Regions from separate parts of the Scopulibacillus cellulosilyticus genome, predicted to be linked through region 2. Evidence: riboswitches for the same ligand, from Rfam matches in the RefSeq annotation. Region 2 holds a riboswitch; the other holds the start of a gene.

Region 1 (16,431 bases), on a different contig from region 2:
TATTAAATTTCCTTTAAAAAAATTAAACCAATAGAACTATATATGTTCACTATTTTTAATGCTAATATTTAACGGAATATTTCTAATTATCCATAATGAAAAAGGGTGAATTTCTTGAAGAAAAGTATTTGTATAATTGGCAGCGGCACAGCGGGGTTGCAGCTGGCTTATGCACTTAAGGAAAATTTTGATGTTACGGTTATTGAGCGCCGCTCACCAGATCAGATCAGACAAGGAAGAATTATGTCTACACAAGTTCACTTTGGACCGACAAGAAACCGTGAAAAGCGCTTTGGAATGCCGGAATGGAAGGAACAAAAGCTTATCGAAAGCATTCATGTGACTATTGGAGATAAAAAGCTTTTTACAGGTATGTTAAAAGAACCGGCATTATCGATTGATCAACGCTTGTCTTATTCACATTACATAGAAGACCTTACAAGTAAAGGTGTCTCTTTCCGTTTTGAGAAAGTGATCAAAGAAAATATAGAAGCACTGATTGATAACTTTGATTTAGTCATTGATTGCACAGGAAAAACAGGCCCTCTTTTGCCATTTCCAATTGAAGAGGATCTTTCACCTTTTAAAACCCCTTTACGAAAATGTATTGTCGGCTATTTTTTAGGTATAAAGCCTAATACTCCCCTTGGGGTTAACGTAACGGTTCTTCCTGAGTTAGGAGAAATGTTTGAAATACCTGCTATAACAGAACGCGGCCCTGTGACAATATTGTTTATTACAGCTGTACCAAACAATAAATTAGATGTTTTTAAAGGAATAAAGAAACAAGAAGAATTTACACTGAAAATGAAAAGTACAGTTCAAAAATTTTTCCCGGAAATTTATAAACGAATTAAGGAAGATGAATTTACATTATGTGATGAAAATAGCTTTTTGCAAATTGCTTTTATACCTGTTATCCGCAGGCCGTATCTCTTTATTAAAAATAAGCTGGTCGTCGGGTGCGGTGACAGCATTTTTCTTAATGACCCTATTACAGGTCAAGGTTCTAATCTAGCTTCTTATTGTGCTGAAAAATTGTACGAAACCCTTATTGAATATAAGGATTCAGAATGGGATGCACAAACAGGAGAATCTTATTGGAATCGAACGAAACAGTATGTAAAAGAAGTAACTGGCTGGACGAATGCGATGGCTATGCCTTTGCCCGAACATGTTATTCATTTCTTGCTTCAGGGGGCACAAGACCAAGTAAAGGCTGATGCGGTTGCTGAATGGTTTAGTAATCCGGCAAAAGCATATCAAGTTTTTTTCCCTTCTAAAGTGAAGCAGTAAAAAAATGAAAAAATTAAATTCTCCCTCTTATATGAAGAGGGGGAAAAATGTACTTAGCTTTAATTAACAAATGGAAAGGGCAACCCTTAAAAATAGTAAAAACCGAACGTCAAAAATCACGCTCGGTTGTTGAAAGCCATTATTGAATGGTACCTTGATTTGGAAATTGTTCTGTTTCGTATTGGGAAAATTGCTGGTAAGTTTGTTGGAGTGTTTGTGCTTGTTCTGCATCTAAACCATACCAGCCCTTTTTAAACATTAAGTTAAACATTTGCCGCTGGCAGTCTTCTGTTTCGTTAAAAATCTTAGAGACATCTTGATAAAGCGCTTGGTGGCTCATTTCATGAAGTGCCATGCTGTAGGATGTCGTTAAATATTTTTCGGTTGCCAGACAATCGTTTAAGAAATCACGGTCATTCATCTGTGCTGTCTTTGTTGTTTGGGTGGAAGGGTTTTGTATTTTATTGCTTTGCTGCATTATTGCATCCCTCCAGTACTTGGATTCGTATTATTTTGAATATGCTGCTGAATGTGATTTAAAAGGGTTCGATAATGATTTTGATGCATTTGGCAAGCTTGATTGATCGCTTGCTTAACTTCACTATCTTGGCATTGCCCGGCAAAGAAATTAAACTTTTTAATTACATTTAAATTCCAAGACAGCATATCCTGTAAGTAGAGATGATCCTTTGTACTGATGACAAATGGCGGCTGCGCCATGACATTTTGATTTTGCTGCTGTTGTTGCTGCTGTTGATTCATGCATCATACCTCCTTATTTCTTAATGTCACCAACAGTTTTAAATTTACACGTTATCGTTTTTTAAAATAATATTGAGAATTTTTTATAAATGTTTTATATTTAATATAGGCGGATAATTTTACTAATAAAATGAATGAGTATTCATTCAAAATGTGCAAAAGGAGGTTACATACATGTACAAAATTCAGAAAGCCGCTGTTTTGGGATCTGGTACAATGGGAGCTTCCATTGCAGCTCATCTGGCTAATGTTGGTATACAAACTTTACTGTTAGATATTGTTCCCAAAGATTTAACCGATCAAGAAAAGAAAAAGGGCCTAACACTTAATGATAAAGCCGTCAGAAACCGAATGAGTACACAAGGGATCAAAAGGCTGTTAAAACAAAAGCCGTCCCCGTTAACAGTAAAAGATAATATTCAATTAATTACTCCGGGAAATATGGCTGACGATATGGAAAAGTTAGCAGAAGCAGACTGGATTATTGAAGTTGTTGTAGAAAATCTAGATATCAAAAAGCAAGTGTTTGAACAAGTTGACCGCTATCGAAGACAAGGAACAATCGTCAGCTCAAATACATCAGGTATTTCTATCCGGGCAATGGCAGAAGATTGTTCAGATGACTTTAAACAGCATTTCCTGGGTACACATTTTTTCAATCCTCCGCGTTACTTGAAACTTCTTGAGATCATTCCAACAAAAGATACAGATCAAAAAGTCACTGATTTTATGAAAAAGTTTGGTGAAGATAAGCTTGGCAAAGGTGTTGTGACAGCTAAAGATACACCGAACTTCATAGCGAACCGTATCGGCACTTATGGCACCCAGATAACATTAAAAGCCATGCTGGATAAAGGTTACAGCATCGGAGAAATTGATTCTGTTACAGGACCGATTATAGGCAGGGCTAAAAGTGCAACATTCCGGACGTTAGATGTCGTTGGTCTTGATATTTTCGTCGATGTGGCAAAGAACGTTCAAAAGCATGTTGACGGCGAAAATGAGAAACAGGCCTTTGATATACCTGACTTTGTTAATGCTATGCTTGAGCGGGGATGGATCGGAAGCAAAGCAGGACAAGGCTTTTACCTTAAACAAGGCAAAGACATCTTCCAGCTGAATCCGGAAACGATGGATTATGAGCCCCGTGAGAAGTTAAAAGCACCGTCAATAGATAAAGCCAAACAGCTTAAATCAACAAAAGAAAAAATTAAAGCGCTTGCATTTGCGGATGACCGGGCCGGAGACATTCTTTGGACCACGCTGAAACAAATGCTGTTATATTCAGCTGAAAAAGCTTATGAAATCGCTGATAACATCTATGACATTGACTTAGCCATGAAATGGGGATTCGGTTGGAAATACGGTCCATTTGAAACATGGGATGCTATTGGACTTGAAGAATCGATAGAAAGGATTTGGAAAGAAGGAGATGCCGTTCCTGACTGGGTAGAATTGATGCTTTCGAAAGGTTTTACTTCCTTCTACAAGAATGAAAATGGTACACCTGCCTATTATCATGATGGCAAGTATATCCCGATTCCTTATTCTTCAAAAGAGATTCATTTGAATTTATTAAAAGAGCGTGACCGGGTCATTAAGAAAAATTCTGGTGCAAGTTTAATAGATATTGGCGATGATGTTGCCTGTTTGGAGTTCCATTCACCAAATAATGCAATAGGATTAGATATTTTAGATATGATCCGTAAATCTGTAGAAGAGGTAGAAAAGAATTATAAAGGTCTTGTCATCGGGAACGGGAGCAGCAACTTCTGTGTTGGCGCCAATATTGCATTTATGTTAATGGCGGCTCAAGATGACGATTACTTTGAACTTGAACTCGTTGCTAAAAAGTTTCAACAAACAATGATGCTTATGAAGTATGCAAATAAACCAATTGTGGCCGCGCCTTTTAACATGGCACTTGGCGGCGGCGCTGAAGTTTGCTTGCATGCAAATGCGCAGCAAGCTTCAATAGAAACTTATATGGGACTTGTTGAAGTGGGTGTCGGTCTTATTCCCGGCGGCGGCGGCAACAAAGAGCTGTATATTAGGCATCTTGAACAATTGCCGAAAGGCGTGCCTGTTGATTTAACGGCGGTTTCAAACCGTGTGTTTGAATTAATTTCCACAGCAAAAGTTTCAACGTCTGCAAATGAAGCTGTCCAAAATGGCTATATTCGCCGTTCGGATCGTATCAGTATCAATAATGATCATCTATTGCATGATGCCAAGCAATATGCCATCCAGCTTTATGAAAGCGGTTATCAACCGCCGGTTAAAAAGAAAATTCCTGTATCAGGGGAAGCAGGCTATGCCGCTATGCTGATGGGGGCAAAGACGATGGCAATGTCGGGTTATGTTTCCGAACATGACATGAAAATTGCTGAAAAACTGGCTAAAGTTCTTTCAGGGGGTACGCTGCCGCAAGGTACAGAGGTTGATGAACAATACTTGCTTGATCTTGAACGCGAAGCATTCTTAAGTCTTATTGGTGAAGCAAAGACCCAGCAGCGTATGCAGCATATGCTTTTGAAAGGAAAACCGCTTAGAAACTAAAAAAGATGTTCAAATAGTCCGGGAAACAGGTGCTCCTGCTACGTTGCATATTCAGGGAAGTTTCTCCAACTTCTCGTCACAAGGCTCAGGATGATGTTCAGGCAGCTGCCTGGCTGTCGAATTTCTTCGTTGCGTCGCCGCTCCGGTTCTTACGTAGATACTTCCTACGTTCCGATCCTCGCGGCTTCCGCGCCTCGAACTTCCGACGCACAGGACGTGCTAGTACTGGTGTTGTCACATGGACGTGACGTTTTTAGCCAGTATCGGCCCTGTTTGTCCGCCTTTTTGAACAGTTACTTTAGAAGGGAGAGAAAAATATGAATAAAGCAGTTATTGTTTCAGGTGCCAGAACACCGGTAGGCAAAGCAAATAAAGGCAGTTTCCGGAATATGCGTCCGGATGACCTCGGCGCTGTTGCTGTAAAAGAAACGTTAAACCGTTCAGGATATGAAGGCGATATTGATGACCTGATTATCGGCTGTTCGATTCCGGAAGCTGAACAAGGATTAAATATGGCAAGAATGATTGGCGCTCTTGCCGGCGTATCAGAACAAACCCCGGCGATTACTATTAATCGTTATTGCTCATCAGGGCTTCAAAGTATCGCAAATGCGGCTGAAAGCATCATGGTCGGCAGGGCTAATGCTGTTGTTGCCGGCGGAGCGGAGACGATGTCCCTGATACCAATGGGCGGTCATTTAATTAAGCCTAACCGAAAATTAGTTGAAGAAGCTCCGGAATATTATATGGGAATGGGGCAAACCGCTGAACAAGTGGCACAAAAATATGGTGTTTCAAGAGAAGACCAGGATGCATTTGCTTTAAGAAGCCATCAGCGGGCAGCTAAAGCACAAGACGAGGGAAAATTTGATGAAGAAATCGTTCCTGTTGAAGTTATTAACCGCTGGCTCGATGAAAATAACAAAGAACAGGAAAAGACTTTTCTTGTAAAGCAGGACGAAGGCGTACGCAGAGATACAACAATTGAAGCTCTTTCAAAATTAAGACCTGTTTTTCATGTTAAGGGTTCAGTAACAGCGGGGAATTCTTCACAAACGAGCGACGGAGCAGCGGCGGTATTAGTGATGAACAGTGAGAAGGCGAAAAGTGAAGGTCTAAAACCAATGGCAAAGTTTCGGTCCTTTGCGGTAGCCGGGGTACGGCCGGAGGTAATGGGAATTGGCCCGATAGAAGCGATTCCCAAGGCACTTAAAATGGCTGGTCTCTCTTTGAATGACATTGGTGTTATCGAGCTAAATGAAGCTTTTGCATCACAGGCTGTTCAAGTCATCCGATCGCTTAATTTAAATGAAGACATTGTTAATATTAACGGCGGTGCTATTGCACTTGGCCACCCGCTAGGCTGTACAGGCGCAAAATTAACGCTTACATGCTTGCATGAAATGAAAAGACGCAATGCCCAATTCGGCTTGGTTACTATGTGCGTCGGCGGCGGCATGGGTGCCGCAGGTGTTTTTGAATTAATTAACAATTAATTTTACTAAAAGTAAGTGTTCAAAAAGGAGGACAAAAAGAGCCGAGAAGTTCGAGGAACGAAAGTCTCGAGGACCGGAGCGTATGGAAATAATACGTGAGGACCGGAGAGACCGAGTGACGAAGAAATTCGATAGCACTTTTTCCCGGACTTTTTGAACAACCTATAAAGGAGGAAGCCAAGAATGTCAAAAACTAGTGAAGCTTTAAAGGGAGGCGGATTCTTAATTGATACGATCTCCCCTGAGCAAATGTTTACCCTTGAAGATATTTCTGAAGAACAAAAAATGATGGCAAAAACAACTGAAGATTATATTAAAAAGGATGTTCTTCCGCATATTGAAGAACTGGAAAACAAAGATTTGGAATTAACGAAAAAACTGCTTAAAAAAGCGGGGGACTTAGGCTTATTGGGAGGTGATGTACCTGAAGCATACGGCGGTTTAGGTCTTGATAAAATTAGTACATCATTAATTACAGAAAAGTTCTCTTTAGCTAATTCTTTTTCATTAAGCTACGGCGCACATGTCGGTATCGGCTCTTTGCCTATTGTTTTATTTGGAACAGAAGAACAAAAGCAAAAGTACTTGCCGGATCTCGCTTCAGGCAATAAATTTGCAGCTTATGCACTTACAGAACCAGGATCGGGTTCAGACGCCCGCGGTGCAAAAACAACAGCGAAGTTAAATGATGAAGGCACACATTATATTTTAAATGGAGAAAAACAATGGATCACAAATTCGGGCTTTGCTGATGTATTCGTTGTTTATGCACAAATTGATGGCAAAGATTTTTCAGCATTCATTGTGGAAAAAGACTTTCCAGGTGTATCAACAGGGGCTGAAGAAAATAAAATGGGGATTAAAGCTTCTTCAACCCGCACACTAATTTTAGAAGATGTGGCTGTTCCCAAAGAGAATCTTCTCGGCGAGCCTGGCAGAGGCCATATAATTGCCTTTAATATTTTAAATATTGGCCGTTATAAATTAGCGGTCGGGTGCGTCGGTGCCTGTAAGCGCGGGGTAGAACTGGCTGTTCGCTATGCGAATGAACGCCAGCAGTTTAAACAGCCGATTTCAAACTTCAGACTTATCCAAAATAAGCTCGCGAATATGGCTGTTAAAACGTATGCGACCGAAAGCTCTGTATACCGTACAGTTGGTCTGTTCCGCGACAGATTGGACCAGTTGTCTGCAGAAGAAGCAAACGATGGTAAAAAGATGGCTGAATCTATTGCTGAGTACGCGTTAGAATGCTCGCTAAATAAAGTGTTTGCCTCAGAATCACTGGATTATGTTGTTGATGAAGCTGTGCAGATTCATGGCGGATACGGTTATATGCAAGAATATGAAGTTGAAAGAATGTACCGTGACTCACGTATTAACCGCATTTTTGAAGGGACAAATGAAATTAATAGATTGATTGTTCCGTCAACATTGCTTAAAAAGGCGATGAAAGGTGAATTGCCGCTTCTTGAAAAAGCTCAAACCTTACAAGAAGAATTAATGATGCTAATGCCTGAAGAACCAAGTGATGAACCGCTTGAAAAGGAAAAATATATGCTGAATAATGCTAAAAAGGTTTTCTTAATGATTGCTGGATTAGGTGTACAAAAGTTTGGCAAAAAATTAGCAGACGAACAAGAAATACTGGCAAATGTCGCAGACATTGTGAGCAACATTTATGCTATGGAATCTGTTATTGTCCGCACTGAAAAATCAATAAAAAAGACTGGTGTTGATAAGTCCGCTCAAAAATTATTGATGACAGAAGTTTATTGTCAAGAAGCTTTTGATGACATTGAAAAGTTAGCAAAAGAATCCTTATTAATGACAGAAGTTGGGGATAATCTGCGCATGATGTTATCGGCTTTAAGAAAATTGACTCGCTATACGCCGAGTAATCTTGTTGATAAGAAGCGTCTTATTGCTAAAACGCTAATTAAGGAAGAAAAGTTTACAGTTTAAGAGGATGTTCAAAAAGTCCGGGAAAAATAGCTGTCGAATTTCCGCGTCAGCTGGCTCCTCCGCTCCTCACGTATTAAAGACATACGCTCCGGTGCTCGGAGGCGGCGCTTCCTTGAACTTCTCGGCTCTTTTTGTCCTCCTTTTTGAACACGTATTTTAATTTTTTCTTGCGCCTTCTTTAAACGTATTCCTTTTTAGCTCTCCAATTAATTGGGGAGTTCTTTTTTTTAATACTAAGATACAGACATTTTTGATATAATATATAAAACTTAGCAAGCGCTGTACACAAGCTTGCCGGCCAGCTCTTATACTTTCGCATTGCATTTAAAATTAATGAAAGTATATAAAACGTAAAAAGGGAGGCGCTTTCTTTGGCGAAAATTATTAATGAGATTCAAATGGGCGATTATACCGTTTCTTTGCTTGAACATAACGGTCATCAATATGTTAAGCTTACATCAGGAGTGCATGGTAATGTTCTGGAAATTGAACGGACTAAAGACGGGCTTAATTTTCGAGAGGTAGAAATTGGCGGTGCTGATCTGTCATATGAACATTTGGCTATCATGCTTATTTTCATTGGAGCGGATCAAGATCTTGTAAATGAAATCGACAGAATAAATAAAATTAGAAATTCATATAAATCTTAAAATTCAATAACCGGATGGGGGTTTTACCATGTTAACGGTGTATAGTTATCCTAATTGCGGAACATGCCGCAAAGCGAAAAAATGGCTTGATGACCACAATCTTCAATATCAAGAAGTACATATTGTTGAAACACCGCCAACAAAGGCTGATCTTGCTGACTTTCATAAAAAAAGCGGTCTGCCGTTACGGAAATTTTTCAACACCAGCGGACAGAAATATCGTCAGTTAGGGATGAAAGATAAAATTAAAACCGCAACCGATGATGAATTGTTAAATTGGCTGGCTTCAGACGGTAAACTTATAAAACGTCCGATAATTACCGATAATGAACATGTCACGGTAGGATTTAAGGAAGAAACATTTAATGAAGTATGGGGTTAGGTAATAAATGGCTTGATGACAAACTTATTTTTTAATAAGATAAGTATGTTAAATTATAATTGTTATTACTTTGGAGGGATTATTAATGAACGTACCTAAGGAATTGAAATATTCAGAAGAACATGAATGGGTAAAAGTTGAAGACGGTAAGGTTCGCATCGGCATTACAGATTTTGCTCAAGATGAGCTTGGAGATATTGTATTTGTTGAATTACCTGAAGCCGGTGACGAAGTTGAAGCGGACGAGCCTTTTGGAAGTGTAGAATCTGTTAAAACAGTTTCTGAATTATATGCTCCTGTCAGCGGTAAAGTTGTAGAAGTTAACGAAGATTTGGATGACTCTCCTGAGTTTGTCAATGAATCTCCATACGAAAAAGCATGGATGATTGTTGTAGAGCCAAGCGATGAATCTGAAATTGAAAAATTAATGGATGCAGACGCTTACGAAAAAATGACGAGTGAAGAATAAAAGATTTGTTCAATAAAGAGGGACAAGGATTTCTCCTGAATTTGAACATTCTAGTCCATGCCTGCTAGACAAGCTTTAGCAGGCTCTATTAGTACTATCGCTTCTTACCGAAACGATAGTTTTTGCATGATCTCAATTTTGAGGATTTTGGTGGTTAGATGAAGGAAATATCTGAATCTGATTATTTAATACAAAATGAACAGGATACTGCACTTTTCTTTGTCAGTCCATTTTGCGGTACGTGCCAGTTAGCTGAACAAATGCTGGATATTGCGATACGCGCGGCAAATCCAGATTATTCAGTATATAAATGCAGGGTATCCGAATGGCCTGAAACTGTTGCTCAGTTAAAAATAAAAAGTGTTCCTTGTTTGGTTTTCATAAGGAATGGTACAGAAAGTTCAAAACTTTACGCATTTGAGTCAGTTACAACGCTTTATCAACATTTAAAAGGTTAATATTGGGGTTAGAGTTAATGCCTCTCACTTAAATGGAGAATAATGGGTTAAAGATTACAATTGTTAAATGAAAGTCTTCCCATTGTTAATAAATTGTATATTTATAAGCGGCTAAAGAATGTTATAAAAGATTACGAGGCCTTTTTTAAGAGGCTTTGTTTTTTTCTTTAAAATCTTTAAGGAAAAACTTTTAAAGATTTTTACACATTTTCTATGAAACTAAGCTTTTTTATCTATACTAAAATTGGTTAAGTTATATATTTAATTTAAATTTATTAAAGAGTACGTAGAATATTAACAGAAAATGACCGCCTATAAAGATAAAAAAAGTGACATGATTAAAGTGAGAGGTGAGATCGTGAAAGCTAAAAAATTACAACCCATAACAACAGAATCAACTAATGCTTTCACCCTTGAGGATAGGATCCATAAAATTCAACAAGGTGATGAAAAGCTTAGAAACGTCATAATAGATTCATATCAACCTTTTATAAAAAAAGTTGTTTCCAAAGTTTGTAATAGATTTATCGATCATACAATGGATGAATACAGTATTGGATTAATCGGATTTAATGAAGCCATGGATCAGTATCAGCGCGGACAAGGCAGCAAGTTTTTGACCTTTGCGGATATGGTTATCAGACGACGGATCATTGACTATATTAGGAAGGAAGCAAGGCAAACTAAAACGATTTATTTAAATCAAACGGAAATAGACGAAGAAGGCCAGCAGGAAGAAAGTTATATTCAGCAACGGGCAGCGATAGATTTTTATGAAGCGCAATGCCAAGTTGAGGAACGGCTCGAACAAATTGAAGTATTTAAACAATTACTATTAGACTATGATATTACTTTTAATGTATTAAGTAAGAATTGTCCAAAGCACGTAGACGCACGTGAGAATGCGAAGCGGGTAGCCAAAACTCTGGCTGACCATCCCGAAATGGCCCAGCATTTAAAGGTTAAAAAACAATTACCAATTAAAGATCTTCTACAATTTGTGTCGTGCAGTCGTAAAACGATTGAAAGGAACCGAAAGTATATAATAGCTGTTGCACTTATTTATATTGGCGGGTTCAGTGCATTGCAGTCGTATATTGAGCCGGAAACCCTGTAGCAGGAAGGAGGGAGCAGGTGAGTCGAGGGATACTGATGTCTAGAGAAGGGCGCCGCGGGGTTTTATTAACAAAAGACGGCGCTTTTGAATCAATTAAATTGAAAAGGGCGGCAGATGTGTCTGTTGGGGAATCTATTCTTGAAAATGATCTTTCACATCCGCTTCCCTTTTATATGAAAATTTGGATTCCTACTCTGGCAGCTTGCTTTTCTCTGATATGTATTTTTATTCTTATCAACGGAATGATAAAAAATAAAGCTGTGGCTGCTTATGTAAGTTTTGATATTAACCCTAGTATTGAAGTGAGCGTTAATAGAAAGTTGCATGTACTTTCTGTTAAACCGATGAACGCTGATGCAAAAGCTATTTTAGAAGATCCAAATCAATATATCAAAATGCCTCTTGAAACGTTTGCGTTAAAAGTTGCCGGGAAGCTTGCGGACAGCGGCTATTTTAAAGATCACCCGGAAGTGTTAATCACAACAGCGCTTACTAATCATATTAGTAAACATAAACGGGCAGGTTTCAGCAAACAAATGGATCAAGCTGTTGAAGGATTTTCTAATCAGAAAGCTTTTCAAAAAAGCTTAGGTCATTGTGAAGTGCTTCCAACGACAGTTAAAATGCATGATAAGGCAAAGAAAAGAGGATTATCTACCGGGAAATATCTTGTATACTTGGATGCATCAAAATATAAAAAGGATTTAACAATTGATAAAGCGAAGCAATTATCGGTAAAAGAAATGAAACAGTATGAACAACCGAAAACGGATTCAAACAGCAATAATATAAATAATTCAGTTCAAACCGAGCCTGTTACCGATAAAAGTCATCAATCGACAGGTAAGACAGCGTCTGATTCGTCTTCTGATGATGTAAACCATCATATAAATGACTCTAAAAATCCTCATACATCTAAAGATAAACCAGTAGATCATCCTGGCGGAAAGCAAGGTATATCGAATAATGACAGCGGAAATAAAAAAACGAATCCTGAGTCTTCAACAAAGACTTATCATCAGCCAAAAAAACAATCTGAGGGTTCCCGGCCCGTTCATCGATCGTCATCTGCCGTGAAGAGTAAGCCAAAGGAAAAGGTTGCAAGAAATTCGTACAGGTCAGAGGCTAAGCCTAATAAAGAAAATGATTCTCATCGACCTATAGCAAAACCAAAAAAACAATGGCCTTATCAGTCTAAGGCTAATCCTTGCGGCCGTATATCTCACCATCCTCAGGAAAAACCAAGTAAAGGCTCGCATCACGATCCTAAAGGAGAGCACAAATATCAAGAAAAGCATGGCCCGAAACAGGACCATAAAAATGAACATTAAAAGAGAGCGTTCATGCTCCGATCTTGGTTAAGAGGTGAAAGATGATGTTAAAAGAAACATCCGAAAACTTCGTCCAAACACTTTTGCAAAAGCCTGTATTACAGCCATTATATAAAAATAGAAGTTTTATTTTGCAATTGGACGATAAAAAAGAGACGGTTTGGATATCGTTTTGCAATGGGGAATGCGAATTATTGGATGAGCACCCTGATAATATTGATGTCTATGTTTCAGGCGAGGAAAATCAAATAGTTGCCCTTATTAACGGTTCTGAGAGATTAATGGTTTTGGAAAAAGAAGGGCGCTTAAGAATTGATGGATTAGAGCGCCACTTACTTGTCTTAGAATCACTTTTTTTGTTGACAGGAGATGCTTCGCGTTCACTTCATTACTGAACTTAATGCTTCTATAATGTCGTAAAATGATGATTTGTCACCAAAGGTATGTATGATTTGATGCTGCTGATCCATGATAACGGTTGTAGGTACACTGGAACAATTATAGGCATCATAAGTCTTTGTTCCCTCATCAAGAAGTATCGGAAAAGGGAGTTCATGTTCACGGGCAAATTGGGGACCGTCTTTTTCCGTACCTTCCCTTCCCGTAACATTAACGGTTAAGAAAGCTAATTCATCTTTATTCAATGATTGATAAAATTCGACTTTTTTAGGCAGATCTTTCTGACAATCAGGACACCATGATACCCAAAATGTAATCATAACAGGTTTGCCTTCGAAATCGGAAAGTTTAACTTTTTCTTGTGTCTGTAAATCGGTTAATTCAAAATTTGGTGCTTTCAATTTTTTAAGCCCCTTTCCATAGTTAAATCTTAAAAATTCTTTCTATGGAAAGTATAGCTTTACCAATTACATAAGTCCAGTTGACACTAAGTTAACTGGGTGATACTATATTGTTAATATTTATTATACTTTCTGAATGTTTAAATCAACTAAAGGTTGAAAGTAAAGTGCGGCTATGCAGTTGACTGTGCTTAAAGCTTGGCACCAGCCAAGTCCTATTTAACTGATAATTTTAAATTTGAATAAAGTTTTCTCTTATCCAGAGAGGCGGAGGGAAAGGCCCGATGAAGCCCGGCAACCTCCAAGCAATTGCTTGGAAAGGTGCTAATTCCTGCAGGAGTTTAAATACTCCTAAAAGATAAGAGCGGTGATAAACCCCTCTTATCGGAGGGGTTTTTTTAATACTTGAAAAACTAAATATACTTAGGAGTGGTGAAATGACAATTAATGTTGCTTTACTTGGATTAGGAACGGTTGGTCAAGGTGTTTACGAAACAGTTATTAGTCATCAAGAGGAACTGTATAAAGCTATTGGTGAAGCTGTCAGGATACCTGTCATTTTAATTAAAGATTCCTGTAAAAATAGAAAAATAAATGGCGGCGTTGAAGTGACAACAGATTTTAACGAGGTATTAAAACACCCTGTTGATGTCGTTATAGAGGCAATTGGCGGTTGTGAGCCTGCCTATAATTATCTAAGGAAATCTCTGGAAAGTAAGCTGCCTGTCATTACAGCGAACAAGGAGCTATTGGCTAAAAAGGGTAAGGAATTAAAGAAAATAGCCGATGATCATCAAACACAACTTGCTTTCGAAGCGTCAGTTGCGGGAAGTATCCCAATTCTGCATATGATTAAAGACTATCTTAAGGTAAACCGTATACAAAGAGTGGAAGCCATTTTGAATGGGACGTCTAATTTTATTTTAACGACGATGCGGGAGAAGATTCAGTCATTCGAACAATCGCTTGCGGAGGCCCAGCGGCTGGGTTATGCGGAAGCTGATCCTTCTAATGATGTTTTAGGCTGGGACGCTTTCTATAAAACAATGATCATCAGCGACCTTATTTACAATGAGCAGCCTGATTGGAATGATGTTGTCCGAAAGGGAATCGATCAAGTGACACAGGAAGATATTCTTGCCGCTGAAGAGAGCAAAGAAAAAGTCAAATTAATTGCTGCCTTATCACGATCATCTAATGGACAAATCGAAGCCAGCGTTGAACCGTTAAGAATCAAGCCGGATCATCCCCTTTACGCCATTGAGGGTGTTAATAACGCTGTAAGGGTTAAAACTGATTTGGCCGAAGATTTAGTTTTAAGCGGTCCGGGGGCGGGAGCATTGCCGACTGCAAGTGCTATTATTGAAGATTTCGTTGCGCTTTTCAAAAATAATAAAAGTATAAAGAATAATGATCCTGTGCCTTTAGGAGGGTATTGACAGAGCTTTACCCTAGTGCTAATATACTAATATCTTAAAAACTTTAAAAATCTCTTATCAAGAGAGGTGGAGGGACTGGCCCGATGAAGCCCGGCAACCACCCGGCTCTCAATTAGCTATAGCTAATTGAATGACGGGTAAGGTGCCAATTCCTGCAAGCAGCGGCTTGACAGATAAGAGGGAGAAGCGTACGAATACTTATCTCTCTATCTGTCCAGGTAGAGAGATTTTTTATTTTAGTAGGGTAAGGGGTGACAACATGATTAAACTCAATAACATTAAGAAATCTTATCATTCAAAAAAAGGTGCCGTCGAAGCGCTTAGCGGCATTGATTTAGACATAAAACAAGGCGAGATTTTTGGCATTATTGGCTATAGCGGCGCTGGTAAAAGCACTCTAATCCGATTAATCAATATGCTGGAAACACCTACTGCAGGCAGTCTCATTGTTGACGGCAAAGAAATGTCCAGCTTATCAAAAAATAAATTGCGTGAGGCAAGAAAAGACATCGGTATGATCTTTCAACATTTTAATCTGCTATGGTCGAGAACTGTAAAAGGCAACATCTCATTTCCGCTTGAAGTAGCTGGTGTCAAAAAAGCCGAAAGAAAAAAGAGAGTACAAGAGTTAATTAAGATTGTCGGCTTAGAAGGGCGTGAAAACGCCTATCCGTCACAATTAAGCGGCGGACAGAAACAGCGTGTCGGCATTGCAAGAGCCTTGGCCAATAATCCTAAAGTATTGCTTTGTGATGAAGCAACGTCTGCACTGGACCCGAAAACGACAAATGCGATACTGGATTTACTCGTTGATATTAATAAAAAGCTGGGATTAACGATTGTTATGATTACTCATGAAATGCACGTGGTTAAAAAGATTTGTCACAAAGTAGCGGTTCTTGATAAAGGGCAGATTGTCGAGGAAGGTAATGTTTTAGATGTCTTCCAACAACCCAAAATGGCGATCACAAAAGAATTTGTTAAACAAGTGACACAAAATGATGAAGCAGAGGAAGCTGTTGATTTTGTAAAACAAGCTCATCCATCGGGTACCATTGTTAAATTATCCTTTAAAGGGGATTCAGCCAATCGGCCGGTTGTTAACGAGCTATTTCAGCAGCAGCTTGTTGAAATAAATATTTTAGAAGGTAATATTTCACAAACACAAAACGGGGCGTTTGGAACTTTAACCCTTCTTATTGATGGCGCAACGCACGAAGTAAAAAGAGCAATAGATTTTATTGAAAACCAAGGAGTTGGAGTTGAGGTGATACAAGATGCTGCACAGCTTATTTCCTAACGCTGATTGGAACGAGATTTGGCAAGCCATATTACAAACGCTCTATATGACTGTCATTTCAGTTGTAGCTACAGTCATTTTAGGAATTATTTTAGGATTGTTATTATTTGTAACAGCAAAAGGCAATATGTTTGAAAATAAAATCATATATAAGTGTGTTTCAACAATAGTCAATATTTTCCGTTCCATTCCGTTTATTATCCTTATTATATTGTTGATCCCGATAACGACATTATTAGTCGGCACCATGTTAGGTTCAACGGCAGCACTTCCAGCTCTTATTGTTGGTTCTGCGCCATTTTACGCACGTTTAGTTGAGATAGGACTCCGGGAAATCGATAAAGGTGTCATTGAAGCCGCACAAGCTATGGGAGCAAGCAAATGGCAAATTATCTGGAAAGTGTTAT
Region 2 (16,431 bases):
GTATAAAAAGAGGCATCATTCAGTCTGAATGATGCCTTTTGGTTTGTATATTCAGTAAATTATTTAATGTCAGCTTTTAAAGATTGTTTGTCAATATGGCGGTTCGCTTGTTTTCTCAAGATTTAAGAGAGATATTCAGGGATTAAGAGCGAAATTGAGAGATTATGAGCGACGTTCAGGAATTAAGAGCGAAATTAAGATTATGAGCGTTATTCAGAAATTAAGAGCGAAATTAGGAGTTTTAAGAGCGACATTCGAAATTAATAAGTAATTTTTTAAGGTTACATGTCTAAAGGTATCTTATATTTTGGCAGAGAATGAATTAAGAAAAGGCTATAAGATTATGCTTCAAGATTATGACGACTAACAGCCATATTGGAGGTTAGCAGATATGGAAAAACTCAAAGAGGATATATTGACAATGATTGAGAAAGCAGGAGGCACTTGGGGGATTGTTATTGAGGATTTAGATCGAAACTTACGATGGGGAATAAATGAGCACGTCCAATTCCCGGCAGAAAGCGTCATTAAGATTCCTATTATGGCAGCTGTTTTTTCGGCAGTAGAGAAGCAGCAAATCAGTTTAAGCGAGGAGATTGTTTTAAAACGTGAAAATCTTGTTGGCGGATCAGGCATCTTACAGCATTTAACGCCAGGTATCAGGCTGCCGGTATTCGATTTGTTGACTCTTATGATCGTTCAAAGTGATAACACGGCGACAAACATGCTTATTGATCTTGCCGGTATTAAGCATATACAACAGACATTAAGGGACATAGGTATGGAAGAAAGTTCATTTCAGCGTAAATTGATCATTTACCCGGCGGATACAAATAAGAGAAATGTTATAACAGCCTCTGATATATCTGTATTATTAAACGCATTGGCAACCGGGAAAATAGTTTCCCGACATTCTTGCCAGCAAATGATCAATATTATGAAAAAACAGCAAATACGCAATGGTTTGCCGGCTTATTTACCGGACCCTGATCCGGAGATGATTGGCGGCATGCCAAAGTGGGAATTAGCGAACAAAACAGGCTGGTCCGGTGACCGCCAACACGATGTCGGTATTCTTTATGCAGGTGATCGGACAGTAACAATCACAGCATTATCTCAAGGCGTTAATTCCGCTATTGCCTTAGATACATTGGCGAAGATTGGAAAAGGAATCTATTTGAACATAGGCTCTGATTGTGGATAACTTCAATTTTCGGGGTCTGACCCCAAAACTGTGGATAACAACATTAAATAATAGTTCCTGATATATAAGACTAAAATACGAGTTAATATTTCGAATTTTTCGGGTAAAGGTATATATCAACATTCTATCAATATATCCTTTAAAGGAGATGAATGAGAAATGGGGAATTATATTCGTATTGAAGGCAGTGAACGCATTCTGCCAAAAAATGCACGTAAAATTGATACGCTGGATCCTAATGAGCAGATGTCAGTAACGATATATTTGCGCCGCGGAAGCACAAAATCGAAATTAGAGAAAATGGTCAATGAAATGGCTGAGCGTCCGTTTTCCAAACGACAGCACCTATCACATGATGAATTTGCTGACGCTTATGGTGCAGATCCTGAAGATGTTAAGAAAATAGAAGAATTTGCCGATGAATATGATCTTAAAGTAGACGAAATAAATACTTCATCGGGAATTGTGGTTTTATCAGGAAAAGCCTCTTCTTTTAACCAAGCTTTTAATGTTGAGCTGGCAAACTATGAACATCCGGACTTTAATTACCGCGGTCATACAGGACATGTTTACATTCCTGAGAATCTTAATGATGTTGTCCAAGGGGTTTTTGGATTAGATAACCGGCCGCAGGCAAAACCCCACTTTCGCCTCCTAAAGGAGGATAATGCGGTATTAGATTCCCGTTCATCCGGCGTTTCCTATAAACCGACAGAAGTGGCAAAAATGTATAACTATCCTTCTGATATAGACTGCAGCAGCCAATGTATCGGGATTATTGAGCTGGGCGGCGGTTATCGGCAAGAAGATATCAAAACCTATTTTAAAGATCTTGGAGTATCGGAACCGCAATTGATCGATGTAAATGTTGACGGGGGAAAAAACAAGCCGACAGGTGATCCAAATGGTCCTGATGGAGAAGTTGTTCTGGATATTGAGATAGCCGCTGCAGTTGCCTCCGGGGTTAAAGTGGCAGTATATTTTGCACCAAATACTGATGCTGGTTTCTTAAAAGCAATCACGACAGCTATTCACGATAAAAAGAATAAACCATCGGTCCTTTCTATCAGCTGGGGAGCAGCTGAAAGTAATTGGACGAATCAGTCAATAAAAGCCATGAATCAAGCTTTTCACGATGCTGCAGCTCTTGGTGTGACAGTTTGCTGCGCATCAGGAGATAATGGTGCCTCTGATGGGGTAAACGATGGAAAGGCACATGTTGATTTTCCGGCTTCAAGCCCAAATGTTTTGGCATGCGGCGGAACGAAGCTTGAAGGTAACAACGGAGCAATTTCGCAAGAAGTAGTATGGAATGAAGGTAACAACGGTGCTACCGGAGGCGGGGTAAGCGACGTCTTTGAACTGCCGAAGTGGCAAGATAACGCTCATGTACCCACCTCTATTAATCCAGGCGGCAAAAAAGGAAGAGGGGTTCCAGATGTAGCCGGTGATGCGGACCCGGCGACAGGCTACAAAATTCTCGCCGATGGAAAACAATTTGTGGTTGGCGGAACAAGCGCTGTTGCACCGCTTTGGGCGGGATTGATTGCTAACATTAACCAAAAACTTGGAAAGCCGGTTGGCTTTATAAATCCGGCCCTCTATCAACTGTCTTCTGAGGACGGGGCTTTTCATGACATTACAAGCGGAAACAATGACAGCACAGATGAACATGGTTCATATAAAGCGAGTCAAGGATGGGATGCCTGCACAGGTCTCGGAAGTCCCGACGGTGCTAAATTGCTGAAAGCTTTAACCGATTCTGCACATAATTTATCAAAATAAGTAAAGAAAACTTGCCAATTGATACTTAAAGTTCAAAAAAGCCAATAAATTTTTTGAATAAGTATTGACATGAATTATATTTGGTGGTAACTTTTTATTTATACTTTCAGAAACTTCACTTTTAAATATTATTTTCAAAACTCTTATCAAGAGTGGCTGAGGGACTGGCCCTTTGACGCCCGGCAACCTGCCCGGCACTCAGGAAAGATTGACTTAGGTTAATGCTGAGTGTTGGGCAAGGTGCCAATTCCTGCAAAGCATCGATATGCTTTGGTAGATAAGATGTCGTTTGAGCGGACGGCAGGCCACTTCTTGATGGTCTGCCTTTTTTTATTTTTAGAGGATGTTCAAAAAGTCCGGGAAAAATAGCTGTCGAGACTGTAAGGTAAAGTGCTCCTGCGCCGGCGCTTCCTTGAACTTCCGACGCACAGGACGTGCTAGTACTGGCGTTGTCACATGGACGTGACGTTTTTAGCCAGTGTCGGCTCTTTTTGTCCTCCTTTTTGAACACACACTATTGGATAATGTGGAGGGGATTTCATTGACAAAGGAAAAAATTGAAACTGTATTAGCTCAAATTGGTAATTATAGCTGTCAGAGAACCGGGGCAATTAGTCCGCCTGTCTATTTTTCAACGGCTTATAGACATAAGGGTATCGGAGAGTCTACAGGATATGACTACACGAGAACCAAAAATCCGACCAGGGATGAATTAGAATCAGCAATTGCCAAACTTGAAGGCGGCGACCGGGGATTTGCGTTTAGTTCAGGCATGGCTGCCATACAAGCGATTATATCTTTGTTTGAAAGCGGGGATGAAGCCATCGTTTCTGCGGATCTTTACGGCGGAACATACCGTTTATTTGAAGATTGTGCCAGAAAATGGGGGATGAAGTTTCACTATAATGACCTTCAATGTCCGGATGAAGTAGAAAAACTTATTAATGATCGGACAAAGGCTATTTTTGTTGAAACACCAACCAATCCGCTTATGCAGGAAACGGATATTTCTTTACTTGCAAAAATCGCCAGAAAACATGAGTTAATTCTCATTGTCGATAATACCTTTTATACTCCGCTTTTGCAGCGGCCAATTGAGGAAGGCGCCGATCTTGTTATACACAGCGCGACAAAATATCTCGGCGGACATAATGATGTGTTGGCAGGGTTAATCGTAACCAAAGGCGAGGAGCTGTCTGAGAAAATTGGAAACTACCAAAATGCGGCAGGCGGCGTGTTGTCCCCTTTTGATTCATATCTTGTTATGAGAGGTATGAAGACACTCAGCCTTAGAATGAAACAGCATGATGAAAATGCCCGTAAGTTAGCTGAATATTTACAGAATCATCAAGCTGTTACTGATGTCTTATATCCCGGCCGGGGCGGCATGTTAAGTTTTCGGATTTTAAAAGAAGATTGGGTTAATCCTTTCTTGAAAAATTTACGGTTAATCGCTTTTGCAGAAAGTTTAGGAGGATTGGAAAGTTTTATCACCTATCCGGCTACACAAACCCATGCAGATGTTCCTGAAGAGATTCGCATTAAACAAGGCGTATGCAATCGTCTGCTTCGCTTTTCTGTAGGGATTGAACATACTGATGACTTAATTAGCGACCTGGATCAAGCATTTAAACATGCAGAAGAGGAGGCAGCGGAAAATGGAAAAACAGCCGTTTCAACTACAAACGAAACTCTTGCATAATACACAAAAGGTGGATCCTATAACAGGGGCGGTAAGCGTTCCGCTCAACCGCACATCAACATATCATCAATTTGATTTTGATAATTATGGAAAATATGATTACAGTCGTTCGGGAAATCCAACAAGGGATTCTCTTGAACAGGTGATTGCTGAACTTGACGGGGGCTATAAGGGTTTTGCCTTCGCTTCAGGGATGGCAGCCATATCAACAGCGCTAATGATCCTGTCTAAAGGTGACCATCTATTAATTTCTGAAGATGTTTATGGGGGAACATACCGGTTTGTCACTAAGGTGCTTCCGCGTTTCGGCGTTGATCATACGTTTGTTGACATGACGCAATTAGAGAATGTAGCAGCGAACATTCAGGACAATACAAAGGTTATCTATATAGAAACGCCGTCAAATCCGCTGATGAAAATTGCCGACATTCAGGGAATTGCCAAACTGGCTAAAGAAAATGATTGTTTAACCTTTGTTGATAATACTTTTATGACGCCGATTTTACAAAAGCCATTGGAACTTGGGGCAGATGTCGTTTTGTACAGTGCGACAAAATTTATTTCCGGACATAGTGATTGTATTGCCGGTCTCGCCGTAGCCGGGAATAAAGAATTAGCTGAACAAATCTACTTTTTACAAAATACGATCGGCGCTGTCCTTGGTCCGGATGATTCGTGGCTTGTCTTAAGAGGTTTAAAGACACTTTACGTCCGGATGGCGCAATCTTCCCGTTCAGCACAGCAAATTGCTGAATTTTTATCTAACCATCCAGCTGTTAAAGAAGTCTACTATCCCGGCTTAAATAATCATCCGGGCTGGGCTGTTCACAGAGCGCAAAGTCATGGACCCGGCGCTGTTCTATCATTTTCATTGACAGATGAACAGGCGGTTCGCAGCTTTACTCAACATGCCGAGATTACTGTCTTTTCCGTAAGCCTTGGTGCGGTTGAATCAATTTTATCTTATCCGGCAAAAATGTCGCACGCGGCAATGCCAAAGGAAGAACGGGAAAAAAGAGGAATTACAGACGGTCTTCTTCGTTTATCTGTCGGGTTAGAAAATCCGGATGATATTATAAAAGATTTTGAGGCGGCGCTTCATGCGGCAGGGAGATCAAGTGAAATAGAAATAGGAGGCTAAGACATGGGCTTTTTGGAAGAATTAAAGACCGGTATTTTAATAGCGGACGGTGCAATGGGGACGATGCTGTATGCTAACGGCATCGACCGTTGCTTTGAAGAATTAAATCTCTCTGAGCCGGAACAAGTACTAAATGTACATAAGGCTTATATCGAAGCGGGCGCCCGGGTTATTCAAACAAATACTTACGCGGCCAATGCTTTGAAACTGGCCCGCTACGGCCTCGAAGCAAATGTGAAAGCCATAAATAAAGAAGCTGTCCGGATTGCACGTACTGCAGCGGAAAATCATTCATATATATTAGGGACGATCGGTGCGATTCGCGGTGTTGAGAAAGATAGGGCGGTCTTAAATGAAATAAAAATGAGCTTTCTGGAACAGCTTTCTGTTTTACTGGAAGCCGGTGTTGATGGTATTTTACTGGAAACTTACTATGACTTTGAGGAATTGACAGAAGTACTTGATATCGCCCGAAAAGAGACTGAATTGCCAATCATTGCGCAATTATCAGTCCATGAACCGGGGGTATTACAAAACGGATTGCTGCTTTCCGATGCCTTTGAAAAGCTTGAAGATAACGGGGCTGATATTGTCGGTTTAAACTGCCGGCTTGGTCCCCATTATATGGTTAAATCCTTCGAGAGTGTTCCAATACCAAAAAAATCATATCTCTCGGCTTATCCTAACGGCGGCCTTTTGGAATATCATGATGGCCATCTGATGTACCGGACAGAGCCGGATTATTTTGCTAAGAATGCTGAGGCACTTGCTGAACAGGGCGTACGATTAATTGGCGGCTGCTGCGGAACAACGCCTGAACATATAAAGGCGATCACCAGTGCTCTGTCAAACTATTCACCTGTCAATGAAAAAGTCATAAAATCAGAGACAGAGGAAATAGATGTCAGAGAATCCGATATTAAAAAGCGCGAACCAGGTCTTAATGAAATCGTTCGACAACGTACATCGGTGATTGTTGAGTTAGATACGCCGAAAAAATTGAATTTCGGAAAGTTTATGGAAGGGGCCAAAGCCCTAAAGGAAGCAGGTATTGACGCGTTAACAATGGCGGATAATTCGTTGGCGACACCAAGAATTTCTAATCTTGCGGCAGCCGTTAATATTAAAAACGAATTGAATATACGCCCGCTTGTCCATATTACTTGCCGCGACCGTAATCTTGTCGGACTGCAATCGCATTTGATGGGACTTCACACATTAGGGATTGATCAGGTTCTGGCGATTACCGGTGACCCTACTAAAATTGGTGATTTTCCAGGCGCTACATCGGTATACGATTGTTCTTCGTTTGGCTTAATCGAACTTTGTAAGCAATTTAATCAAGGGATATCTTATTCAGGACAGCCATTAGGAGAAAAAACGTCTTTTTCCGTGGGAGCTGCTTTTAACCCTAATGTTCACAATTTATCTAAGGCTGTTCGCCGTCTTGAACGAAAAATTAAAGCGGGCGCCGATTATTTTATGACCCAGCCAATTTATTCTGAACAGCAAATCGAAGATATCTATGAAGCAACAAAACATCTCGACACGCCAATTTATATCGGGATCATGCCTTTAGTCAGTACCAGGAATGCCGAGTTTCTTCATCATGAAGTTCCAGGTATTCAATTGCCGGTATCAGTACGCGAGAAAATGGCGCAATGGGGAAATGACCGTGAAAATGCTGTCAGAGAAGGTATTGCCATTGCAAAAGGTTTAATTGATACAGCTGTTCAATATTTCAATGGGGTTTATCTCATTACACCATTTATGAGATATGATATAAGCGTCGAACTTGTTGAATACATCAATAAGAAAACGGCCCATTTGCATGTTTTATCAAAAAATTAACTGTTGTCATGAAACATCAGTCATTAGTTTTCCAGATCTTAAAAATTCCTCTTTTTATTTAAATCTGCCGCTGTACAAAGTAAACACTTTGTACAGCGGCAGATTATTTTACGTCTGCTAAGAAGTCCCCTTAAGGTTTGGCAATCAGACTTTTTAAATCAAGATTTTCATGTCAAAGTTGCCCAAAGTTCCATAGGATATATTGTATCTTTTTCTAGGAGTTGATTTTATGGGATTTACAGGAGGATATGGCGGCTACGGATACGGCGGATGCGGATATGGCGGAGGCTTTGCGTTAATCGTTGTTTTATTCATTTTGTTAATCATTGTTGGGGTGGCTTGTATTTACTGAAGATTAAGTTACCCCTTTAAGCAACCGAGATGAATTGTATAAAATTTCCTTGCTTTCTTTAAAAGGTCACCTGAAAAAGTGACCTTTTAAAAATGAAAATTTTACAGAGTTACTTATTTAATGGATTATTAATTATAATCCTTCATTTTGCACACTCGGATCATTAATCGCTGTGCTGATTGGATTATCAATACCATCCATATCATTAACATTGCCGAATACAAATTGTGATTTAACTAATCCAATATAAAAACCGATGCCATAAGCACTTTTACCATAATAGGTCCACCCCGGCTGGTTGCTTTCCCCAATAGAAACCGTTGAATTACGGGCTTGAGAATTAACATTTATTGCTCCAAAACTAAGATTAACAGTCATTCAATACACCGCCTTTTTACTACCAATAGTATATGGCCAGGCCGCTTTTTCGAACTAAATAGCTGTCATATGAAAACGTTTATTTTATGTAAATTGGTCATTATTCACTATACTTTTTTCACTTAACTGGTCATCCTCTGCTTCTCCTTAAGAAACAGCTTGAATAAATGACCATTGGACTTTTCAAGATATATAAGTTTGTTACTTAAAAAAAACCGGGGTCACCGGTTTTTTAGGTTCATTAACGTAAAATCCAGTTTCGGTATTTGAATCGAGAGCATAAAAAGGACAAACTTTAGCCATAAAAGCATAGACTATATAGTGAAACCTTTTAATTATAATTTGAGTCCGAATTTAAAAAATAGAGAAGTGATATGGAGGATTAACGCATGCGGACATTTATTGAAAATGCGGTTGTGATCATGGCTTCATTTAGGATTTTATCCGGATTAATAGAGATAACCGCGGCCATTTTAATACTTAAATTCAATTCAATTGAAAAAGGATTAATGATTAATAGTGCCCTTGCTTTGGTTGGTCCGGCTATTCTTATCATCACAACTACTGTCGGCCTTTTAGGCTTGACTGACCGCATTTCTTACCAGCGGATAATTTGGGTCATGGTAGGAGTGACGTGCATTCTATTTAGGGTTAAAGGGCAAACATAGACAGCCCTATATTTTTTGAAATTTGTATTAAGGCTTCAAAACAACTTTTATACAGTCATCTTCACGATTGTTAAAAATTTTGTAACCATGACTGGCTTCATCAAGAGGCATTTTGTGTGTGATAATGGCCTTCGGGTCAAACTCGCCATCGACAATTTTTTGATAAAGTTCCGGCATAAAATGAATGACCGGTGCCTGTCCCATTTTGAGTGTAATATTTCTAACCCAAAATGCCCCTAATGGAAACGCATTATAGTTGCTGCCATAGACGCCTGTCATTTGGACAGTACCGAATTTCCGAACGGCCTTTGTAGAAATTTGAATAGGACCAATCGTTCCGCCTTGCAGCTTTAACTTTTGTTCAAGAAATTCAAGTGTTGATTTCTTACCATCCATACCGACACAATCAATTACAATATCAGCACCGCCATGAGTCATTTCCTTCAAATGTTCTCCCATATCATCGTATTGGGTAAAATCAAATACCTCAACATTGTTGATTTGCTTAGCGCGATTGATGCGGTAGTTCAAATAATCTACGGCAATCACACGTTTTGCACCCTTCATCCAAGCAAACTTTTGCGCCATTAATCCAACTGGACCGCAGCCCAGAACAACTACCGTATCCCCTGATTTGACACCAGCGTTTTCTACACTCCAATAGGCGGTGGGTAAGACATCAGATAAAAAGAGAAGTGATTCATCTTCTAGTTCGCATGATTTAGGGATGACAAACGGTGTAAAGTTTCCAAATGGTACTTTAAGGTATTCTGCTTGTCCCCCAGGATAGTTTCCAAATTTTTCTGTATAGCCAAAGTAGCCTCCCGAATCATAATGGGGATTGGCATTGTCGCATTGACTTTCCATATGATGCTCACAATAAAAACACCGGCCGCAGGCAACGGTAAAAGGGATGACGACCCGATCACCTTTTTTAACCTTAGTGACTTCAGAACCAACTTCTTCAACAATTCCCATTGGCTCATGTCCAATAATATATCCTTTGGGCAAAGGCATATTTCCTTGGTAAAGATGCAGATCTGATCCGCAAATAGCAGTTGAAGTGATTTTTACAATAACTTCATCTTTTTTTTCTATTTTTGGTTCTTCAACTTGGTTAACTTGAACAGAATTCGGTCCCTGATAAGTTACGGCTTTCATAATAAGCAAGCCCTCCAAAAATGCTAATGTCTTTTTAACTATGTTTCGCTAAAAAGAGAAAATTATAACACATTTTTTATACGTTAGGCCTATAAAATGGCAGCAATGCAGCCAATTCGATGCAGAGGACAATTTTTAGATTTTAAGGTAAACGTTATTTTGTTTATCTAAGTTATATAAAGCATAAAATATCTTGAGGAGGTGCTATTATGGCAGAAGCGAATATTAAAGTAAACGACAATGGCCCTTTAGTCGTCACCGGGTCATTTGAACTGACAGATGCAGAAGGCAATGCATTTGAAACAAAGAAGGCGGTTTCTCTTTGCAGGTGCGGGCGTTCCTCTAACAAGCCGTTTTGCGACGGCACGCACAGAGAGATTGGCTTCGACAGTGCTCCTCGTGCTGATGAAAAGTAATCGAAATGAACCCTCGTACATAGTGCGGGGGTTTCGCAATATAAAATGAATAAAAGTTTCCTTATATTTTTAAAGAAGGATCGCTATGACAAATTACCTCCTAAAATACTGGCATTCCAAATAAACACAAAACAAATGGGAAAAATGTAATCAGGAGGGATAAATGTGTTAGATTTTTTATTTAGATATATTTGGACACCAATTGCCGTCTTTGTTTTAGGTTATATTCTCTTAAGATTAATGGGAAAAAAAGCAGTATCAGAAATGACGGGTTTTGAATTGTTATCCGTGTTAATTTTAGGTACGGCTATCACGGAGCCGATTGTCACAAAAAGGCTTGGCATTGCCTCTTACTATTCGGTTGCAATTGCTGTCCTGTATCTTATCTTTACAAGGTTAGGCCTTGTCAATCGCTTAAAAGGGATATTAAGTCCCAGTCCAACTGTTTTGATTCGAGGCGGGGAGATTGATGAAAAGGGGCTTAAAAAAGAAAAACTAACCGTTCAAGAGTTATTAGAAAATCTAAGAATACAGGGATATTCACAAACTAGCGATATTGAGATGGCAACTATGGAGACAGTTGGCAGAATTAGTTTCTTGCCTAAGTCAAATGTAAGACCTGTCCAACCAAATGATTTCCCTTTAGTAACCAAACCAACCTTTATAAATATTCCTATTGTTATTGATGGAACGATTATTGATCATAATTTAAAGTATTTGGATTTGGATCGTAACTGGTTATTATCCCAGTTAAACATCCACAATTTGGGGGAAGATGATATAAAAGACATTACCTTAGCTACATATAACCAAGAGGGGACTCTGGACATTGATACAAATCATGGTCCTAATCAAAATAAGGGGTCCTATAATTATAAGCCTGGAAAAGAAAATTAGCTTTTGATTGAAAAGAAAAAAGGACATGATCATGTCCTTTTTCCCTAGGTGAAAAACATTCTTCTGAAGGACTAATCAACAGCGGAAGGTCATACAAAATCATTTTATTTATAAACAAGAAAAATATATCTTGTTTATCTGAATTCCCATAAATTACAATTTACTTAACAAATTTTTGTTTTTAACTTTTTGCAAATCATCCTGTTATCCTTAATTTGAATTGGACTTTCTATTTAAATAGCCTTGTTCCGTTCCCAGTTCCCTATTTATTAATATTCCCATCTTATCTAAATCCGCTTTTGTTACAATACGGTCATCCTTTGACCAATCGATAGTATAAACGAAATAAAAGTGGTTTATCAATCGAAAAATAACCACCGAATTCGGGAATTCATCAAATATTGCCTTGATCCCGCGCCGCCTTGTAAATTGCCAATCAAGTAATTTCATTATTCGCCACCAACCATTTTTTAAACAAAAAGTGCCTTTCTAAGCTTATTATTTTAATAGAATGATAATCTGTTAACAACTGGGTATTATTAACATAAGGAATAAAGGAAGGCTAACTTTTTGTAAAGTTAAATGCTGATCGAAAGGAACAAATTAATGACTTAAGAGCGAGATGGCTTAGAATGATTAATTGTTATCTGTAATCCGACAGATATTTGACGGGTTAGGTTTAATCAATCGGAACTAAGTTCTTAAATGGAGAAATCTTTTGATATGCGTGCCCGATTTGTAACATTTGCCCTTCTGCGAAAGGCCTTCCGATAATCTGTATGCCAACCGGCAGGCCATTTGACAAACCAACTGGGATCGACAGAGAAGGAAGCCCGGTTACATCAGCGGGACAGGTATAGGGCGTGCATCTCATCCACACTTCAAGATTTTGGTCTATCGGATCAGCGGTGAAATGCGGTGCCGTTATCGGTACAGTAGGTGCCGCTACCACATCTACATCCCTAAACGTTCGGTAAAACGCGTGACGTATAACACGTCTTGCCTTTTGTGCTTTCTCATATTCCATGCCTGTTGTTAATTCCCCTGCTTCCAATGTAATGCGGGTATAATCCTGATAAAGTGTTTTTTTCTGGGTAGTCAGATTTTCGTGATGGTAAGCAGCTGCCTCAGGCCCTTCAGTTACAACATCCGCAACTAATGACATTGATAGTTCAGGCATTGATACCTCTTTAATCACGGCCCCTAATCTTTCCAGGTCCCGAATGGCATACATGACATGGCTTTCTACCCCTGGATCCAGATCTTTGAAAAAATAATTTGGCAGTCCAATCTTAATACCCTTAATGCTTTTACCTAAATAAAAATAGTAGTTTTCCGGCGGCACCTTTTCACTAGTATTATCCTTAGGATCATATCCGGCAATACTTTGCAGTACAATTGCCATATCTTCGATGCTTCGAGCCATGGGTCCGGCACCGACAAGCGACTTAGTCAAAACGGGAATCCCATACAGACTAACAAGTCCGTATGAGGGTTTCAAACCGTATACACCACAAAAACCGGAGGGGACCCGAATAGATCCGGCGCTGTCAGTCGCGACGGAAAAGAAGGAAAGACCCGCCGACACGGCTGCCCCGCTGCCGCCGCTGGAACCTCCGGACATGCAGTCGGTGTTCCATGGATTCTGAACATTACCAAAATGCGTATTTATATTAGTTTCACCGACTGCGAATTCATTAAGGTTTAATTTACCGGTTAAGATACAGCCTGCGTCTTCAAGCCGATTTATGACTGTCGCATTATAGTCCGGGATGAAATTCTCCAAAAGAGCTGATCCGGATGTCGTTCTTATTCCCTTTGTGTAGTATATATCTTTCGGAGCATACGGAATCCCGTGAAGAGGCCCTCTATATTTACCGGATATAATTTCAGTTTCAGCCCGTCTTGCCCGTTCAAGTGCTTGTTCAGGAAGAAAGGTGATATAACAGTTCAAAGTTGGTTGAAGTTGATAAGCTCTTTCAAGTACGGCTTTCGTCAGTTCGACTGGTGACAGTTGTTTTGCTTTAATCAAGGGAGCGAGTTCACTTATAGTGCGATAATAAATAGGTTTCACGCTTTTACCTCCATGAATAAAGTTTAATTCCATCAACATTTTTTAAAAGATGCGGGTTTAAGCGTGGTGCTGCGGGTGATACATTGTTCAATAATTTTTGAATGTAGGGGATATCTTTCTCGGGGACATCAATGCCGACTTGCTTTAACGCCTCTTTTATATAACTGGCTTCCATTTTCATTCCCCCAAACTGTTCTGCTGATGACGAAAGGCAGTTATGCGGCTTTACTTTTGTTTAGATTTAGATGCTAACAATAAAAAGGTTAAAATCCAAATGACGATCAAATAACCATCATTTATGTATATAGATATTAGTTCAAAAATATTCATGATCTTATTTCCATTTTGATGAATAATGATGAAAAGGATTATAATGGTTGTGGTATTAAATTAAAAAAGAAGGTGTTTTTAACGGTTCTATTACTTATGAAAAGGAATGTGATGCCAAATGACATCCATCAAAATTAAGGAATTAACGAGCCTTGATGAGTTAAACAAAATGTCGGAGTTAGAGGAGCAAGTTTGGAAAACTCCGCCGTTACCGACACATCAAACATTAACCGTCGCAAAAAACGGCGGTATTATATTAGGCGCCTATCATGAAAATACAATGGTCGGATTTAATTACGGTTTCCCGGGTTTTCGGAATCAACAGGTTTATCTTTGTTCACATATGACAGGTATCCATCCTGATTACCAGAAAAAGGGGATAGGATTTTCATTAAAAAGAAAACAGCGGGAAGCAGCTATAGAAAAAGGATATACTCTAGTGAACTGGACTTATGATCCGCTTGAGAGCTTAAATGCTTATTTAAATCTATCAAAATGCCATGGTATTGCTGCAGAGTATATTGAACATTTATATGGCGATATGGACGACGCTTTAAATGGCAACCTTCCGAGTGACCGTTTCCGGGTTGAATGGTGGATTAACAGCGATCATGTTAAAAAAGGTTATCCTGAAAACCAATCTAAAGAGACGCCGCAATTAGTAGGAATTAAAGAGAACAGTGAATTTCCCGGGCTCCATGACTTCGAAAGCGGTACACTTAATATCATAGAAGAAAGTGACACTTGGCTTGTTCCCGTACCAAAGACATTCCAGCAAATTAAAAAGAATGATCTGGGCCTTGCCCTCGATTGGCGCTTAAAAACGAGAAAAATTTTCAAGGCGCTTTTATCAAAAGGTTATGTCGGGGCGCAAGTATTAAAAAGTTCCGATAATCAATCGTCTCATCAATATTTGTTTGTGAAAAAGCAGCTTTTAGATTTGTGAAAGGGGTAAAATTTATGGATCTTGACCATATCATCTTGAGAAAGTTAAAAATGACGTTACGGGACCCTTTTACGACAAGCTTTGGCAGTTTTATTGATAAAGAATTTTTTGTGATCGAGCTTGTTAATGTGTCGGGCATCAGCGGCTGGGGGGAATCAGTTGCCTTTTCATCTCCTTGGTATACTGAAGAAACGGTTCAAACAACTGAGCATATGATGAAGGATTTTTTAATTCCGTTATTAGGCCAAAAGCCTATTCATCATCCCGATGAAATATTAGAGAGATTTGCGCCGATCAGACGTAATAATATGGCTAAAGCAGCAATAGAGGGGGCGGTTTGGGATCTATACGCCCGGGAGCATAATCAGCCGCTCTATAAGTCTTTGGGCGGTGAAAAGAACAAAATTGATGTCGGTATCAGTATTGGCATTCAATCAAGTCCTGATGAACTGATTAAAAAAATTGGTGCCTTTTTGGATCAAGGTTATAAAAGGATTAAAATTAAAATAAAACCCGGCAAGGATATTGATGTTGTAAAAGCTGTCCGTGATCATTATCCTGACGTCCCGTTAATGGTTGATGCCAATTCTGCTTATACTTTGGAAGATAGTCAACATTTAAAGCAACTGGATGACTATAACTTATTAATGATTGAACAGCCGCTTAGTCATGATGACATGATTGATCACGCCGTTCTGCAAAAGCAAATCAAAACACCGATTTGTCTTGATGAGAGCATCAATTCATTTGAAGATGCACGGAAAGCAATTGATATTGGCGCATGTAAAATCATTAATATTAAAATAGGCAGGGTTGGCGGACTTACGGTATCAAAGAAAATTCATGACTACTGTGCGAAAAGGGCTATTCCGGTCTGGTGCGGCGGCATGTTAGAAGCAGGTATTGGACGGGCTCATAATATCGCTTTGACAACCCTCTCCCAATTTACGCTTCCCGGTGATACAGCGGGATCCTCGCGTTATTGGACGCAGGATATTATTACTCCTGAAGTAACAGTGAAAAATGGTGAAATTAAAGTCCCGGAAGAGCCGGGGATAGGTTATAAAATTAATTGGGATGCTCTTGAAAAATTCACCGTCTCTGAAGAAAAAATTAAGTTATAAACTATAAACAATTGGTCAAAACAGCCGGTTCATCAGTATTCAACTTTTTGTCCATAAAGCTTTAAATGAATTTTTTTAGTCATTAAGTTAAAAAACAGGGAATTATGGGTATAGTATTAAATAGATCGAAACATCTAATATAAATGGATTTTACTGAGTAAGGAGAGGACTTTAATGGACAAAGAAAAAGAATACGGATTAGAAAAAGCTGTCATGGACAGATTGATTGACGGGTATATTCTGAACTCAGGCGGAACAATTGATGTTGAACGGCTTCGTGAAGGCATAGAGATCATCATCAGGGAGAACAATAAAGCATTGATGAAGGATGTTGAACAGTTAATAAATCAAAAATAAGGATTTTCTAAAAGCGCCAATATGAGGCGCTTTTAAGTTTATTTA

The links. A riboswitch is a leader RNA that binds a small molecule or an ion and turns the genes downstream of it on or off. The one in region 2 is predicted to bind S-adenosylmethionine.
Region 1: linked by a shared signal. The riboswitch ahead of ACFQRG_RS15355 (homoserine dehydrogenase) and the one ahead of ACFQRG_RS20510 (methionine biosynthesis PLP-dependent protein) in region 2 are both predicted to bind S-adenosylmethionine.

Annotation. Positions count from the first base shown of each region.
Region 1 covers NZ_JBHTCO010000020.1:37,794-54,224, reverse strand. Annotated here, with positions in the region: gene ACFQRG_RS15425 (styrene monooxygenase/indole monooxygenase family protein) at 115-1,296, shown strand; gene ACFQRG_RS15420 (spore coat protein) at 1,436-1,774, opposite strand; gene ACFQRG_RS15415 (hypothetical protein) at 1,774-2,058, opposite strand; gene ACFQRG_RS15410 (3-hydroxyacyl-CoA dehydrogenase/enoyl-CoA hydratase family protein) at 2,233-4,617, shown strand; gene ACFQRG_RS15405 (acetyl-CoA C-acetyltransferase) at 4,935-6,113, shown strand; gene ACFQRG_RS15400 (acyl-CoA dehydrogenase family protein) at 6,297-8,078, shown strand; gene ACFQRG_RS15395 (hypothetical protein) at 8,450-8,728, shown strand; gene ACFQRG_RS15390 (arsenate reductase family protein) at 8,757-9,110, shown strand; gene gcvH (glycine cleavage system protein GcvH) at 9,196-9,579, shown strand; gene ACFQRG_RS15380 (thioredoxin family protein) at 9,738-10,037, shown strand; gene sigI (RNA polymerase sigma-I factor) at 10,396-11,154, shown strand; gene ACFQRG_RS15370 (anti-sigma factor domain-containing protein) at 11,172-12,485, shown strand; gene ACFQRG_RS15365 (SCP2 sterol-binding domain-containing protein) at 12,527-12,880, shown strand; gene ACFQRG_RS15360 (TlpA disulfide reductase family protein) at 12,866-13,285, opposite strand; SAM riboswitch class I at 13,538-13,650, shown strand; gene ACFQRG_RS15355 (homoserine dehydrogenase) at 13,723-14,724, shown strand; SAM riboswitch class I at 14,776-14,904, shown strand; gene ACFQRG_RS15350 (methionine ABC transporter ATP-binding protein) at 14,984-16,024, shown strand; gene ACFQRG_RS15345 (methionine ABC transporter permease) at 16,002-16,431, shown strand, end outside.
Region 2 covers NZ_JBHTCO010000044.1:15,898-32,328, reverse strand. Annotated here, with positions in the region: gene ACFQRG_RS20520 (serine hydrolase) at 392-1,204, shown strand; gene ACFQRG_RS20515 (S53 family peptidase) at 1,364-2,989, shown strand; SAM riboswitch class I at 3,130-3,273, shown strand; gene ACFQRG_RS20510 (methionine biosynthesis PLP-dependent protein) at 3,531-4,691, shown strand; gene metC (cystathionine beta-lyase) at 4,648-5,832, shown strand; gene ACFQRG_RS20500 (bifunctional homocysteine S-methyltransferase/methylenetetrahydrofolate reductase) at 5,836-7,683, shown strand; partial or broken gene ACFQRG_RS20495 (YjcZ family sporulation protein) at 7,958-8,035, shown strand; gene ACFQRG_RS20490 (hypothetical protein) at 8,168-8,413, opposite strand; gene ACFQRG_RS20485 (YqhV family protein) at 8,803-9,081, shown strand; gene ACFQRG_RS20480 (zinc-dependent alcohol dehydrogenase) at 9,109-10,242, opposite strand; gene ACFQRG_RS20475 (CDGSH iron-sulfur domain-containing protein) at 10,452-10,658, shown strand; gene ACFQRG_RS20470 (DUF421 domain-containing protein) at 10,824-11,555, shown strand; gene ACFQRG_RS20465 (hypothetical protein) at 11,766-12,005, opposite strand; gene ACFQRG_RS20460 (amidase) at 12,235-13,629, opposite strand; gene ACFQRG_RS20455 (hypothetical protein) at 13,634-13,804, opposite strand; gene ACFQRG_RS20450 (GNAT family N-acetyltransferase) at 14,078-14,905, shown strand; gene menC (o-succinylbenzoate synthase) at 14,920-16,029, shown strand; gene ACFQRG_RS20440 (hypothetical protein) at 16,204-16,386, shown strand.